Regions from separate parts of the Pseudoalteromonas aquimarina genome, predicted to be linked through region 3. Evidence: predicted binding sites of a transcription regulator. Region 3 holds the regulator's gene; each other region holds the start of a gene.

Region 1 (4,652 bases), on a different contig from region 3:
TGTAATCACCGCAGGGATTACTTGCTCATTTAAAATCGCTATTTTAAGTTGGCTTGATGCTAAACTTTCGTCTTCTAATACACGGATCATCGCTTTTTCACCATTTTCACTAAGGCTTAAGTAACCAAACTCGAAAGTATGTATCCGTGAGTAACTAGGCGCTGTTACGATAAACGTTTTAGCTACTTGATAATCTTGCCAATAATTAAATAAAGATGATTGTGCAAGAGCGATATCAGATTGTTCTGCTTTTGCCTTTATTTCATCAAGATGCATTAAAAACTGGCTACGTTGCCACGTATTAACACCAGTTAAATACATAACCATCATATAAATAATAAACAAACCTGCTTTTAGAATAAAAGGATGTAGTTGCTGCACACTGGCTATGTCTATCATGACGAGGGCTATCAAGATGACACAATGGATAACGTAAATAATTGCTGGAGTTGTGAGGTAAGGTTTGGCTAGGCGCGTTATTCTGTCTTGGTCACTATGGTTTGTTATTTCAGGGTAATGTTTGATTGAAAGGTACATAACTTCACCGTGTAGTTTCTTTATCACTTGTTAGAGCGGTTATCATAGCAACTTACTGAATTTTAGGCATAAAAAAAGCGCCAGTGGCGCTTTTTCAAAATCAGAAGGTTATTATAAACCAGCAGCGGCGCGAAGAGCGTCAGCTTTGTCTGTTTTTTCCCAGCTAAATGCTGTGAATGTATCTTCACCAACCGTCATTTCAAACGGTTCACGACCGAAGTGACCGTATGCTGCAGTCATTTGGTACATTGGGTGAAGTAGGTCAAGCATCTTAGTGATACCGTAAGGACGTAAGTCGAAGTGCTCACGTACTAGCTCAACTAATTTCTCTTCAGAGATTTTACCAGTACCGAATGTGTCGATAGTGATAGACGTTGGCTCAGCAACACCGATAGCGTAAGAAACTTGGATCTCACACTTATCAGCAAGACCAGCCGCAACAATGTTCTTAGCAACATAACGACCTGCGTATGCAGCAGAGCGGTCAACTTTTGATGGATCTTTACCAGAGAAAGCACCACCACCGTGACGAGCCATACCGCCGTAAGTATCAACGATGATCTTACGACCTGTTAAACCACAGTCACCTACAGGACCACCGATTACGAAACGGCCAGTTGGGTTAATGAAGTATTTAGTATTCTCAGTTAAAAGCTCAGCTGGTAGCGTGTGCTTAATAATGTTTTCCATTACCGCATCTACTAGTGCATCTTGCTCGATGTCTGGGTTGTGCTGTGTTGAAAGTACAACTGCATCGATTGCAACAGGCTTACCGTCTTCATATACAAACGTTACCTGAGATTTTGCATCAGGACGTAACCAAGGAAGAATACCTGACTTACGTGCTTCAGCTTGACGCTCTACAAGTAAATGAGAGTAGTAAAGTGGCGCAGGCATTAATGTTGGTGTTTCGTTAGTTGCATAACCAAACATTAAACCTTGGTCACCAGCACCTTGCTCTTCAGGCTTAGCGCGGTCAACACCTTGTGCGATTTCAGGTGATTGCTGACCAATTAGGTTCATGATGCCACATGTGTCACCGTCAAAACCTACGTCAGATGATGTATAACCAATATCTGTGATTACTTTACGCGTGATTGACTCAAGGTCTACCCAAGCGTCAGTCGTAACTTCACCAGAGATAATTGCAACACCTGTTTTAACCATTGTTTCACAGGCAACACGCGCGTGCTTATCTTGTGCGATAATTGCGTCTAAAACCGCATCAGAAATTTGGTCAGCGATTTTATCCGGATGACCCTCAGATACTGACTCAGAAGTAAATAAAGTTCTTGCCATGGTATTTCTACTCACTCACAAAAATGCGCGTTGCCACATGGATTTGCGCAGGTTCAAAATAAATGGTCGGGTATTCTAACTAATATCGACGCTGCAAACAATAATTTTACGCCTAGACGTCTAAAAAAAATATAAAGTGAAAATTCTTCACTGTAACTATCATATTTTATGCATAAAGAAGCTAGATTATAGACGGTTTTCCATTGCTCCGCGTGTGCTTATAGGTAAGAATAGAACTGCGTGGGTACATTGACCTATTGGTATTGGATTTTTGCATACACAATACCAATAGGCAATGTACCCAAATTATGACAGCAAACAAATAATGAGGTAGGAAAATCCATGCCGTCACGTAAAGAACTAGCAAATGCTATTCGCGTTCTATCTATGGACGCTGTGCAACAGGCCAAGTCTGGCCACCCAGGTGCCCCAATGGGGATGGCAGACATTGCTGAAGTGCTATGGCGCGACTATTTAAACCATAATCCAGCAAACCCTGATTGGGCTGATCGCGACCGATTTATTCTGTCAAACGGTCACGGCTCAATGCTAATTTATTCTTTACTGCATTTATCTGGCTATGATCTTCCAATTGAGGAAATTAAAAACTTCCGTCAAATGCACTCTAAAACACCGGGTCACCCAGAGTATGGTTATGCACCAGGTGTTGAAACAACGACAGGCCCACTTGGCCAAGGTATTACTAACGCTGTAGGTATGGCAATTGCTGAAAAAGCACTTGCGCACCAGTTTAACCGTGAAGGTCACGATATTGTTGACCACTTCACATACTGTTTCTTAGGTGATGGTTGCCTTATGGAAGGTATCTCTCACGAAGCGTGTTCGCTAGCAGGCACTTTAGGATTAGGTAAGCTAGTTGCGTTTTGGGATGACAACGGTATTTCAATCGACGGTGAAGTAGAAGGTTGGTTCACTGACGATACAGCGGCACGTTTTGAATCTTACGGTTGGCATGTTGTACGTAACGTAGATGGCCACGATAGCGAAGCTATTCGCGCAGCAATCGATGAAGCACGTGCTGAAACGGGCAAGCCAACATTAATTTGTTGTAAAACAGTGATTGGTTATGGTTCACCAAATAAATCAGGTAGTCACGACTGTCACGGTGCACCACTAGGTGATGCTGAAATTGCAGCTGCACGCGAATTCCTAAACTGGGAGCACGGTGCATTTGATATTCCTGCAGATATTTATGCTGATTGGAATGCAGTTGAAGCGGGTACTGCGAAAGAAGCATCTTGGGTTGAGAAGTTTGACGCATATAAAGCAGCTTTCCCTGAACTAGCGGCAGAATTTGAACGTCGTCAAAAAGGTGAATTACCAGCTGATTGGGCTGAGAAGTCACAAGCTTATATTGAAGGCCTTCAGGCAAACCCTGACAACCCAGCAACACGTAAGGCATCTCAAAATGCACTAAATGCGTTTGGTCCTATGCTACCTGAATTTATGGGTGGTTCTGCTGACCTTGCTGGTTCAAACCTGACTCTTTGGGAAGGTTCAAAAGGCTTAACCGCAAATGACGCATCAGGTAACTACATCTTCTACGGTGTACGTGAATTTGGTATGTCTGCAATCATGAATGGTATTGCGCTTCACAAAGGCTTTATTCCTTATGGTGCGACGTTCCTTATGTTTATGGAATACGCGCGCAATGCGGTACGTATGGCGGCGCTTATGAAGCAGCCTTCAATCTTTGTTTATACTCACGATTCAATCGGCTTAGGTGAAGATGGTCCTACGCACCAACCAGTTGAACAACTAGCAAGCATGCGTTTAACGCCTAACCTAGTTAACTGGCGCCCGTGTGACCAAGTTGAGTCTGCAATTGCATGGCAAGATGCTATTGAGCGTAAAGATGGTCCAACATCACTGGTATTTACCCGTCAAGGTTTACAACAGCAAACGCGTACTGCTGAGCAATTAGCAAATGTTCGCAAAGGTGGTTATGTATTAAGCTGTGATGGTGCGCCTGAGATTATTCTTATTGCGACAGGTTCTGAAGTTGAACTTTCAATGCAAGCAGCAGCTGAACTTCGCGCGCAAGGTAAAAAAGTACGTGTTGTTTCTATGCCATCAACTGATTTATTTGATGCACAAGATGCGGCGTATAAAGAATCAGTACTACCAAGTGCGGTAATTAAGCGCATTGCAGTAGAAGCGGGCATTGAAGATTACTGGTACAAGTATGTTGGTTTAAATGGTGCAGTTGTTGGTATGACAACGTTTGGTGAATCAGCACCTGCTGATGAGCTATTTAAGCATTTCGGTTTTACGGTTGAAAATATCGTAGCGAAAGCAAACCAACTCGCATAATTGCAAAAAAAGCTATAATAATCAAAAGCGATGCAAATGCATCGCTTTTTTGATCTAGCGCAATAGTTTTATCTTTGATAACGATTCTTAATTAAAAAAACTGATTTAGATCAAACTCCCCAAAGCAATCCTCTTGCTAAAATTTGACCAACTTTTGATAGGTATAAAAACGAGGAAAGGGAGATGGTTACCTCTGAACAAAATGCACCTGAACTTGTTTGTGGTGCAGATCCCGTACAAGCAAATATTACCTCTTTTGCGCAACGTGCACATGAAAAAGCACTGACAGAACAGCTAATTCAGCAGAAAACACTGTTATTAGAAAAGCAGCAGCAATTTGAACAGCTACAAAACGATCATGCCATGATCATTAAGCATGTTCAGCTTATTGAGCGTGAGTGGGAAAACTCAAATGCCATGCTCGAAACACTAATGGAACAGTTAGCAGACGCTAAGAAAAAGCCAAGTGTTGAATTAACAGC
Region 2 (4,652 bases), on a different contig from region 3:
AAATTATGGTCTCGTCTTTTAAATCGAGCGCTGTTACATACGCTTTTTTAGCAAGTGGGTGATCTGGGCTCACAATCAGCTTTAATTTAAAATCAAATAAATGGGCGTATTCAAGACGCTCAGTTTCGCGAATATCCGATGTTAAAACTAAATCTAACTCATCATTTAATAGCTCTGGGATTGCGTCGTAGCTAAAACCGCGCTCATAGTCGACTTTTATATCAGGCCAAAAGTTATTGAACTCTTTAATGGTTGGTAATAACCAGTGAAAACACGCATGACACTCAACACTTAAACGTAATTGTGAAATGGGTTGGTTCAGGCTTTCTTTTAAACGACACTTTGTTGCTTCAACCTTAGGCAACACATCGTGGGCGAGTTCTAAAAGCAGCATACCTTGTGGTGTAAAACGCACTGGGTGGGTTTTTCGCTCAAATAACTGGCAATCAAGTTTGTTTTCTAAGTCTTTGATTTGGTGTGATAAAGCCGATTGTGTTAGGTATAGCTCACGTGCCGTATTTACTAAAGAACCCGTTTCTTTTAGCGTGGCGATGGTTTTCAGGTGTTTTACATCTATCATCTTTAAGAATACTCATATTAAACTTGAACGATCATGAGAGAGCTTCGATACTAGCTGTTTATTTTTCATGTTTCAATGCTCAGAAGCTCAAATTAACGCCATAATGATAATAAATTGCTATTTTATATATTTTTAATAGTTATGATAGCGCTGTCATTAATCTTTTGGTCGTGTACCTTATTTGGTCTGGTGTTTTCATTATTAGTTTTTCTCAAGTTAATTTGGAAAAACTTGCGATTTAATTGAAAGAAATTTAAATCTAGTATTTAGCCGTCTAAACGTCTCAAATAAAAGGATATCAAGATGGCAATTACACTACATAATTTAGGCTTTCCACGAATAGGCAAACAACGTGAACTAAAAAGAGCAGTTGAATCTTATTGGCGTGGCGAAAGTTCGTTAGCTGAGTTAAAAGCAAAAGGACAGGCGATCCGCAAAGACAACTGGCAGTTACAAAAAAGCCAAGGCATTGAACTATTACCCGTTGGCGATTTTGCTTGGTATGACCATGTACTTAGTACATCTTTGTTGTTTGGTGTTGTACCAAAACGCCATCAAAGTAGTACAGGGGCAATTGATTTAGATACTTTATTTAGAATTGGTCGTGGTAAGGCGCCTTCGGGTTGTGCTTGTGCAGCCAGTGAAATGACTAAATGGTTTAACACTAATTATCATTACATCGTGCCAGAACTGTGTGAAGACCAAGTATTTGAAATAAGCTTTACTGAATTGTTTGAGCAGGTAAAAGAAGCAAAGCTACTTGGACACAACATAAAGCCTGTGCTTGTCGGCCCTGTTACCTTCTTGCATCTTGCGAAAACGGACACTGATTTTGATAAATTATCCTTGTTGCCACGTTTGTTAGTTGCCTATCAAGAGGTGCTTAGTCAGCTAGCTGAGTTAGGTGTTGAGTGGGTACAAATAGATGAGCCTATTTTCGCACTAGAGTTATCAGAAGAGTATCTCGAGGCACTTTCTACTAGTTTTGCTAAGTTGCATGGGCAGGGCGTTAAATTACTGCTCGCAACTTATTTTGGCTCAATAGAACATCACCTAGATACCATAGTCAATTTATCAATTGATGGTTTACACCTAGATTTAGTGGCTGAAACACAAGACATTTACAAGATTAATCACGCCATTGGCAATAATAAAATTTTATCACTAGGGGTAATTAATGGGCGTAACATTTGGAAAGCGGATCTGCTATCAATCTATCACCAAATAAAAAATGTGGTGTCATCGCGAAGTGATGTTTGGCTTGCGCCTTCATGCTCTTTACTACACACCCCCGTTGATTTAGAACAAGAAAGTGCGCTTGATAGTGAGATTAAATCTTGGCTTGCCTTTGCTAAACAAAAAGGCTTTGAACTTAAATTATTAAAAGATGCGTTACTCACAGGTGATTTAACCACACTTACAGAGTATTCAGCGCCAGTAATAGCGCGTAGCAAGTCATTAAGGGTAAATAATCAAGCGGTTAAGAATCGTGTTGAGGGTTTAACTGCAAATGATGGTAAACGCATCAGTTGTTTTTCAACGCGCCAGAAAATCCAAAAGTCAGCGCTTGGCTTACCAATTTTGCCTACTACAACAATTGGCTCTTTCCCACAAACCGATAACATTCGTAAAGCAAGGCGTGATTTTAAAGCAGGCAATATTACGCAAGCGCAATACACAACCCAGATGGAAAATGAAATTGCCTATGCCGTAGCGCAGCAAGAAGCCGTTGATTTAGATGTATTGGTTCACGGTGAAGCTGAGCGCAATGATATGGTGGAATATTTTGGCGAGTTGCTTGAAGGCTTTGCCTTTACCCAATTTGGCTGGGTGCAATCGTATGGCTCGCGCTGTGTTAAGCCTCCGATAATTTGGGGCGATATAAGCCGTAAACAACCAATGACAGTTAACTGGACTAAATATGCCCAGTCATTAACAAATAAAAAAATGAAAGGCATGCTTACTGGCCCCGTCACTATTTTGTTTTGGTCGTTTATTCGTGATGATCTTGATAAACCAACGATTGCCAATCAAATTGCACTCGCGCTTAGGGATGAAGTGGTAGATTTAGAAAAAGCTGGCATCGATATCATTCAAATTGATGAACCCGCATTTCGAGAAGGAATGCCATTAAAAGCATCAGAGTGGCAGAACTACCTAGACTGGGCGGCTTATGCATTTAGAGTAAGTGCATCAGGGGTGAGCGATCAAACCCAAATTCATACTCATATGTGTTACGCCGAATTTAACGATATTATCGCGGCAATTGCTGATATGGATGCGGATGTCATTACCATTGAAACGTCACGTTCTAATATGGAATTACTCAATGCCTTTGAGGATTTTGACTATCCCAATGAGATAGGACCAGGTGTTTATGATATTCACAGTCCAAATATCCCAGACGTTAACTGGATTAAAGCGCTGATGAAAGAAGCCGCCAACAAAGTGCCATTAGAGCGATTATGGATAAACCCTGATTGCGGTTTAAAAACACGTGGATGGCCTGAAACAATCGCTGCGCTTAATAATATGGTAACTGCAGCAAAAGAGCTCAGACAAGAGCTCGCATAAGGAAAGTGTAACTTACGGGAAAACTAACTTAGTTTTCCCGTTGTTAAGAAGGTATAGGCTTGTTTTGCAGGCATAGGTTTTGCCACTAAAAAGCCTTGGCCGTATTGGCATTTAGTTTGTTTAAGTACATCAAGCTGCTCTTCAGTTTCAATACCCTCGGCAACAACATCAAAGTCTAAAGAGCTTGCCAGTGTCAAAATCGCATCAACTAATGGGTGGCTTTCATCGCGTTTTAAATTATCAATAAAGCTTTTATCAATTTTTAAAATATGAATAGGCAGTTGATGTAAATACCCAAGTGCCGAATACCCTGTACCAAAGTCATCTAAGCACAGTTTAACGCCACAGGTTTTTAGTTTTTCAATTATCTCAGTTGCAAGGGCCAAGTTTTCAATTAAGCCCGACTCGGTAATTTCAATACATAAACTACCAAGCGGTAATTGATACTCGTAGTAAAGTCGTTGAATAAAGTCAGCAAACTCTAACGTTGAGAAATGCTTAGACGAAACATTAACTGTTACCTTAAAGCTTTCAGGTATTGCACCTTGCCAAATTTTAATTTGCTTAGCTGCCAGTTCCAAAATATGTAAATCGAGCGCGAGAATTTGCCCTGTTTCTTCTGCAAGTGGAATAAAATCAGCAGGTGAAACAAAACCACGTTCAGGATGATGCCAGCGCACAAGCGCTTCAAAGCCAATAATTTCACCCGTTTGAATGGTAAAAATTGGTTGATAAAACAGAGCAAATTCATGTTTCATCATGCCGCTTTGAATATCACTTTCTAAAAGCGCGGCGCCTTTTAGTTTTTGCCTCATGGTGTCGTTAAAAAACTGTACTTTGCCACGGCCAATTGATTTTGCTTGGTACATTGCTGCATCCGCGCGCTGCAAAATTTTATAGGCTTCGTCAGTTTCTTTATTGGCAAATGCCACGCCAATACTGGTTGATGCCTGCAATAAATGGTCATCAATAAGCAGTGGATCTTTTAATGCTAACTTTATGCGCTCAATTACAGGGGTAACATCTTCCGCACCAAAAATATCACACAGTAAAATAGCAAACTCGTCGCCACCTAAACGGGCGAAAGTGTCTGTTTCACGAATGCATTTATTAATAATCTGGCAGATTTTAACTAAAAATTTATCGCCGACTTGATGCCCTAAGGTGTCGTTGATTATTTTAAATCGGTCAAAGTCTAAGTAGAGCAGGGCGTGTATTTTTTGGTTTTCTGTGCGCCCTAAGGCATGTATCGCATGAGTTAGACGGTCGATTAACAATGCGCGGTTGGCAATGCCTGTGAGTTCGTCATGCATTACTTTGTGTTGCAGCGCTTTTTCAGCAAAAACACGATTAAGCACTAATCGAATTTGTTGGCTGATATAAGTTAATAAGTCTTTATCATGTTCGGTATAACACACACTTTGGTTATAACTTTGCACCACAATAATGCCCGATAACTCATCGTTTAAATCAAACGGTACGCCAAGCCAAGAGTTAG
Region 3 (4,652 bases):
GCACCAACAGAGTGAGCAACATCTACAACTTTGGCAATGTCAGTTAAACGTAAAACTGGGTTGCTCGGTGTCTCAATCCACACAAGCTTAGGTTTAATGGCTTTAATCTGCTCATAGCAAGACGCTTGAGTAAAATCGACCACAGCTACTTTTAATAAGCCACGTTTTTCAAGGCTAGTAAATAAACGGTAACTACCGCCGTAACAATCATGTGGAATTAAAATAGTATCTTCTGGCGTTAAAATTTGTGTGCATAAGTGAACAGCAGACATGCCTGTTGCTGTAACAATCCCTTTTTCGCCGCCTTCTAGCTTAGCTAATGTATCCGCTAAGATATCACGATTTGGATTACCACTACGGCCGTAATCATAGTCACGTTTTTTATCAAAATCAGCGAACTCATAGGTTGTCGATAAATATAACGGTGGTACAACTGCACCGTGAAGTTTATCAGCTGTAATGCCATTGCGAACAGCAAGGGTTGTTTGTTTACTTTGCTTCATAACTTTGCCACTTAGATGTTTAGACGTCCAAAAGGTTAAACCACTAAACGATGGAAGTCAAAACTTTTACACGTCTATATAGCCAAACAAATGATATTTGACTATATATTTTAAAACGATAAAATTTTGCCTCTTACTTACAGGCTATCGTCAAAATTAAATCGTAACAGATATAGGCTAGTACACTTTATGGCAACTAAATGGAACGGTGAATATATTCACCCATATGCAGAACACGGTAAAAAATCAGAACAAGTAAAAAAAATTACCGTATCTATCCCACTTAACGTATTGAAAGTACTGACAGACGAGCGTACTCGTAGACAAGTAAATAACTTACGTCATGCAACCAATAGTGAATTACTATGTGAAGCGTTTTTGCATGCGTTTACAGGTCAGCCACTGCCTGATGATGAAGATTTAAGAAAAGATAATCCTGAGCATATTCCGCAAAGGGTTAAAGAAATTCTCGCAGAACGCGGTTTACCGCTTCCTGAATTAGAAGATGAATAAAAAAAACCTCAGCAATTGCTGAGGTTTTTTCTTTTATTGCTTAATTAAAGCATATAGTTCTCTGGCATTTCAATTTGCGCTACGCCCGATGCAACCGCTGCTTCTGCAACTGCACGTGCTACACGTGGTAATAAGCGTGGATCCATTGGCTTAGGAATAATGTAGTCTTTACCGAACTCTAAGTTGGATTCACCTGAAGCCGAAAGCACTTCTTGTGGCACTGGCTCCTTCGCAATTTCGCGAATCGCATTTACCGCTGCAATTTTCATTTCATCATTAATTGCTGTTGCACGAACATCAAGCGCACCGCGGAAAATAAATGGGAAACACAACACATTATTAACTTGGTTAGGGTAATCTGAACGACCTGTTGCCATAATTAAATCATTTCGCGCGGCATTCGCTACTTCCGGTTTAATTTCAGGATCAGGGTTAGAACACGCAAATACCACTGGCTTATTTGCCATTAACTTTAGCTCTTCAGCAGTTAATAGATCTGGGCCTGATACACCCACAAATACGTCAGCTTCTTCAATTACATCTTGTAGTGTGCGTTTATCTGTATTGTTGGCAAATAACATTTTGTATTCATTTAAGTCATCACGACGTGTATGAATAACCCCTTTTCTATCGAGCATATAAATGTGCTCACGCTGTGCACCACATTTAATTAGTAGTTCCATACAGGCAATCGCAGCCGCACCTGCACCTAAACACACAATAAGTGCATCTTTAAGCTTTTTACCTTGGATCTCTAACGCATTTAACATACCTGCAGCTGTTACAATCGCAGTACCATGCTGATCATCATGGAAAACAGGTACACTACAACGCTCAATAAGTGCTTTTTCAATTTCAAAACATTCTGGTGCTTTGATATCTTCAAGGTTAATACCGCCAAAGGTGTCAGCAATGTTTTCAACAGTATTAATAAAGTCTTCTGTGGTGCGGTGTTTAACTTCAATATCAATCGAATCTAAACCAGCAAAACGCTTAAATAAAAGTGCTTTACCTTCCATTACAGGTTTTGACGCCAGCGGCCCTAAGTTACCTAAACCTAAAATAGCAGTACCATTTGAGATAACAGCGACCATATTGCCCTTTGCGGTATATTTATAGGCATTATTCGGATCAGCAGCAATTTCACGAACAGGTTCAGCAACACCTGGGCTGTAAGCTAATGCTAGGTCATTAACAGTCTCAGCAGGTTTTGTTAGTTCAATGCTAATTTTTCCGGGAACGGGTTCAGAATGGTATTGTAGCGCTTTTTCTCTTATGTCAGACATGCGTGCCTTATCCTACGATGTTAAAAGTGAGAGATACTGGTTTAATAGTACGGCATTTAGAGTAAATAGAAGTTAAATGCGGTTATATATTAACCTAAGACCATAGTTTAATTTACAACCATGAGCTCTAGATATTTTCTGCTAAATCATTACCAGATTGAAGTTAATTCAGATCCGACCAGATTTAGCTCACGCCTCTTTTTACACTCGACGAGTACTATTTTGCCAACAGATAGTAAAAATAATGACTATTGAAACCATCTATAATTCAGTATATAGCCATCTATTTAGAATAAAAAGACATAGAAAAAGCATTTAAGATGACAAAAATTCATATTAAATTTCAGACACAAAAAAAGCACCCGTAGGTGCTTTCTTAATAAGAACAAAAATGTTCTTATTTTTTGCTTGATAAAGCGCCGAAACGCTTGTTGAAGCGATCAACACGACCACCTGTATCAAGCACTTTTTGCTTACCAGTGTAGAACGGGTGACACTCTGAACAAACATCTAAGTGGATGTCTTTACAAAGAGTTGAACGCGTTACAAATTTGTTACCACATGAACAAGTAGCATTGATTGCTTCGTACTTAGGGTGGATACCTTCTTTCATAGTGAACCTCTAATTAGGCCGTATCGCTCTCCAAACCCGAAGTCTGGCACCATACGTTGTTAAACAAAAAATATATAGGGCGCGAATTCTAGCCAACAAACATCGCAATAGCAAGATCTTTAACCATCTCAATATAAATTAAGTTAAACACTAGCCGCGAAAAGTTTGCCGTGATTTAATTTCAAAAAGTCTGCCTTAAATTGAAAGCCAAATTACCATGCATCTAGTTGCCGAAGTTGCGTTAAATGTTCCGCTATATCGCAATTTTGATTATCTCATCGAACCACATATTCAACCAAATATTAGCGTTGGCTGCCGTGTTGCCGTGCAATTTGGCCGCCAGCAACTTATTGGCATCGTAATTAAGCTCAAATCACATAGCGAATTTATGGCAAAGCTAAAGCCAATTTCGCGCTTGGTAGATAACCAACCAATTATTGATAACCACCTAATTAGTTTGGTGGAGTTTGCTAGCCATTATTACCAAAACCCGCTCGGTGAAAGCTACCAAGTTGCACTGCCAAATTTACTTAATAAAGGCGAAGACTTAGATAAATCAGCCGTACCGATCATCAAACTTGTTGACGATACTGCAACTGTTACAGGTAAAAAACAACGTCAACTCATTGAGCACTTGGTCGATTCTGGTAGTACACCAGTAACCGAATTAAGCGCCCTAGGATTCAGTAGCAGCACCGTAAAATCACTGCTTGAAAAGTCAATTATTGAGAAAACTGTAGAATACAATCGTGATTGGCAATCAAAGCCCCTAACCGTTGGTGATAAGCCTAAACTAAACCGCGAACAGGCGGTAGCACTTGCAGCAATTAATCAGCAATCCGGTTACACATGCTACTTACTAGAGGGTGTTACAGGCAGTGGAAAAACCGAAGTTTATCTACAAGCATTAGAAAAACCACTTGAGCAAGGTAAACAAGCATTAGTATTAGTGCCTGAAATTGGCTTAACTCCGCAAACGGTTAATCGTTTTCGTAGACGTTTTCTAAACGTACCTATCATGCTTTGGCACTCTGCAATGACAGATCATGAGCGACTATCTACCTGGCGCGCAGCGCAAAATCAAAGTGCAGCAATTGTTATTGGTACACGCTCAAGTGTCTTTTTACCCTTTGCCCAGTTAGCAATGATCATCGTTGATGAAGAACATGACCTGTCGTTTAAACAACAAGATTCTCTGCGCTATCATGCCCGTGATCTAGCTTGTTTTCGTGCAGCCAAATTAGCAATTCCGCTTATTTTGGGCAGCGCAACGCCATCGCTCGAAAGCGTGCAAAATGCACTTAATAAAAAATACCAGCTTCTAACATTAACCGAGCGTGCCCAAACTCAAACAAATAATCACTACGTGTTACTTGATATGCGCGGGCAGCATCAACAGTCTGGTTTAGCACAAGCGACTCTCGAGTACATTAAAAAAGAACTTAACCGCGCCAAGCAAGTAATGGTATTTTTAAACCGTAGAGGGTTTTCACCAAGTCTTATTTGCCACGAATGTGGCTGGTTAAGCCAATGCCAACGTTGCAGCGCTAATGCTACATACCATAAGCATATTCGTAATTTAATTTGCCACCATTGCGGCGCACAAGAACATGTGCCAACCCAGTGCCCCTGCTGTGGCAGCACACAAATTATTCCAGCAGGGCAAGGAACAGAGCAAGTCGCCGAGTTTCTTTCCGAAGCTTTCCCAGACACTCCAATAACACGGGTTGACCGCGA

What was found. The regulator MetJ, encoded in region 3, represses methionine synthesis genes. The targets are predictions, from matches to a motif close to TAGACGTCTAGACGTCTA.
Region 1: a site for MetJ is predicted at 1,942-1,959, ahead of metK (methionine adenosyltransferase). Genes of this name have one in related genera too.
Region 2: a site for MetJ is predicted at 848-865, ahead of metE (5-methyltetrahydropteroyltriglutamate--homocysteine S-methyltransferase). Genes of this name have one in related genera too.

What each region holds. Positions count from the first base shown of each region.
Region 1 is NZ_JBMMUG010000002.1:502,350-507,001, reverse strand. Features, by position in the region: gene AAEU29_RS07300 (hypothetical protein) at 1-537, opposite strand, end outside; gene metK (methionine adenosyltransferase) at 649-1,836, opposite strand; gene tkt (transketolase) at 2,179-4,170, shown strand; gene AAEU29_RS07285 (hypothetical protein) at 4,354-4,652, shown strand, end outside.
Region 2 is NZ_JBMMUG010000001.1:368,641-373,292, forward strand. Features, by position in the region: gene AAEU29_RS01670 (LysR family transcriptional regulator) at 1-580, opposite strand, end outside; gene metE (5-methyltetrahydropteroyltriglutamate--homocysteine S-methyltransferase) at 884-3,154, shown strand; gene AAEU29_RS01680 (EAL domain-containing protein) at 3,178-4,652, opposite strand, start outside.
Region 3 is NZ_JBMMUG010000008.1:16,892-21,543, reverse strand. Features, by position in the region: gene metB (cystathionine gamma-synthase) at 1-503, opposite strand, end outside; gene metJ (met regulon transcriptional regulator MetJ) at 693-1,016, shown strand; gene AAEU29_RS18150 (malic enzyme-like NAD(P)-binding protein) at 1,061-2,302, opposite strand; gene rpmE (50S ribosomal protein L31) at 2,700-2,915, opposite strand; gene priA (primosomal protein N') at 3,133-4,652, shown strand, end outside.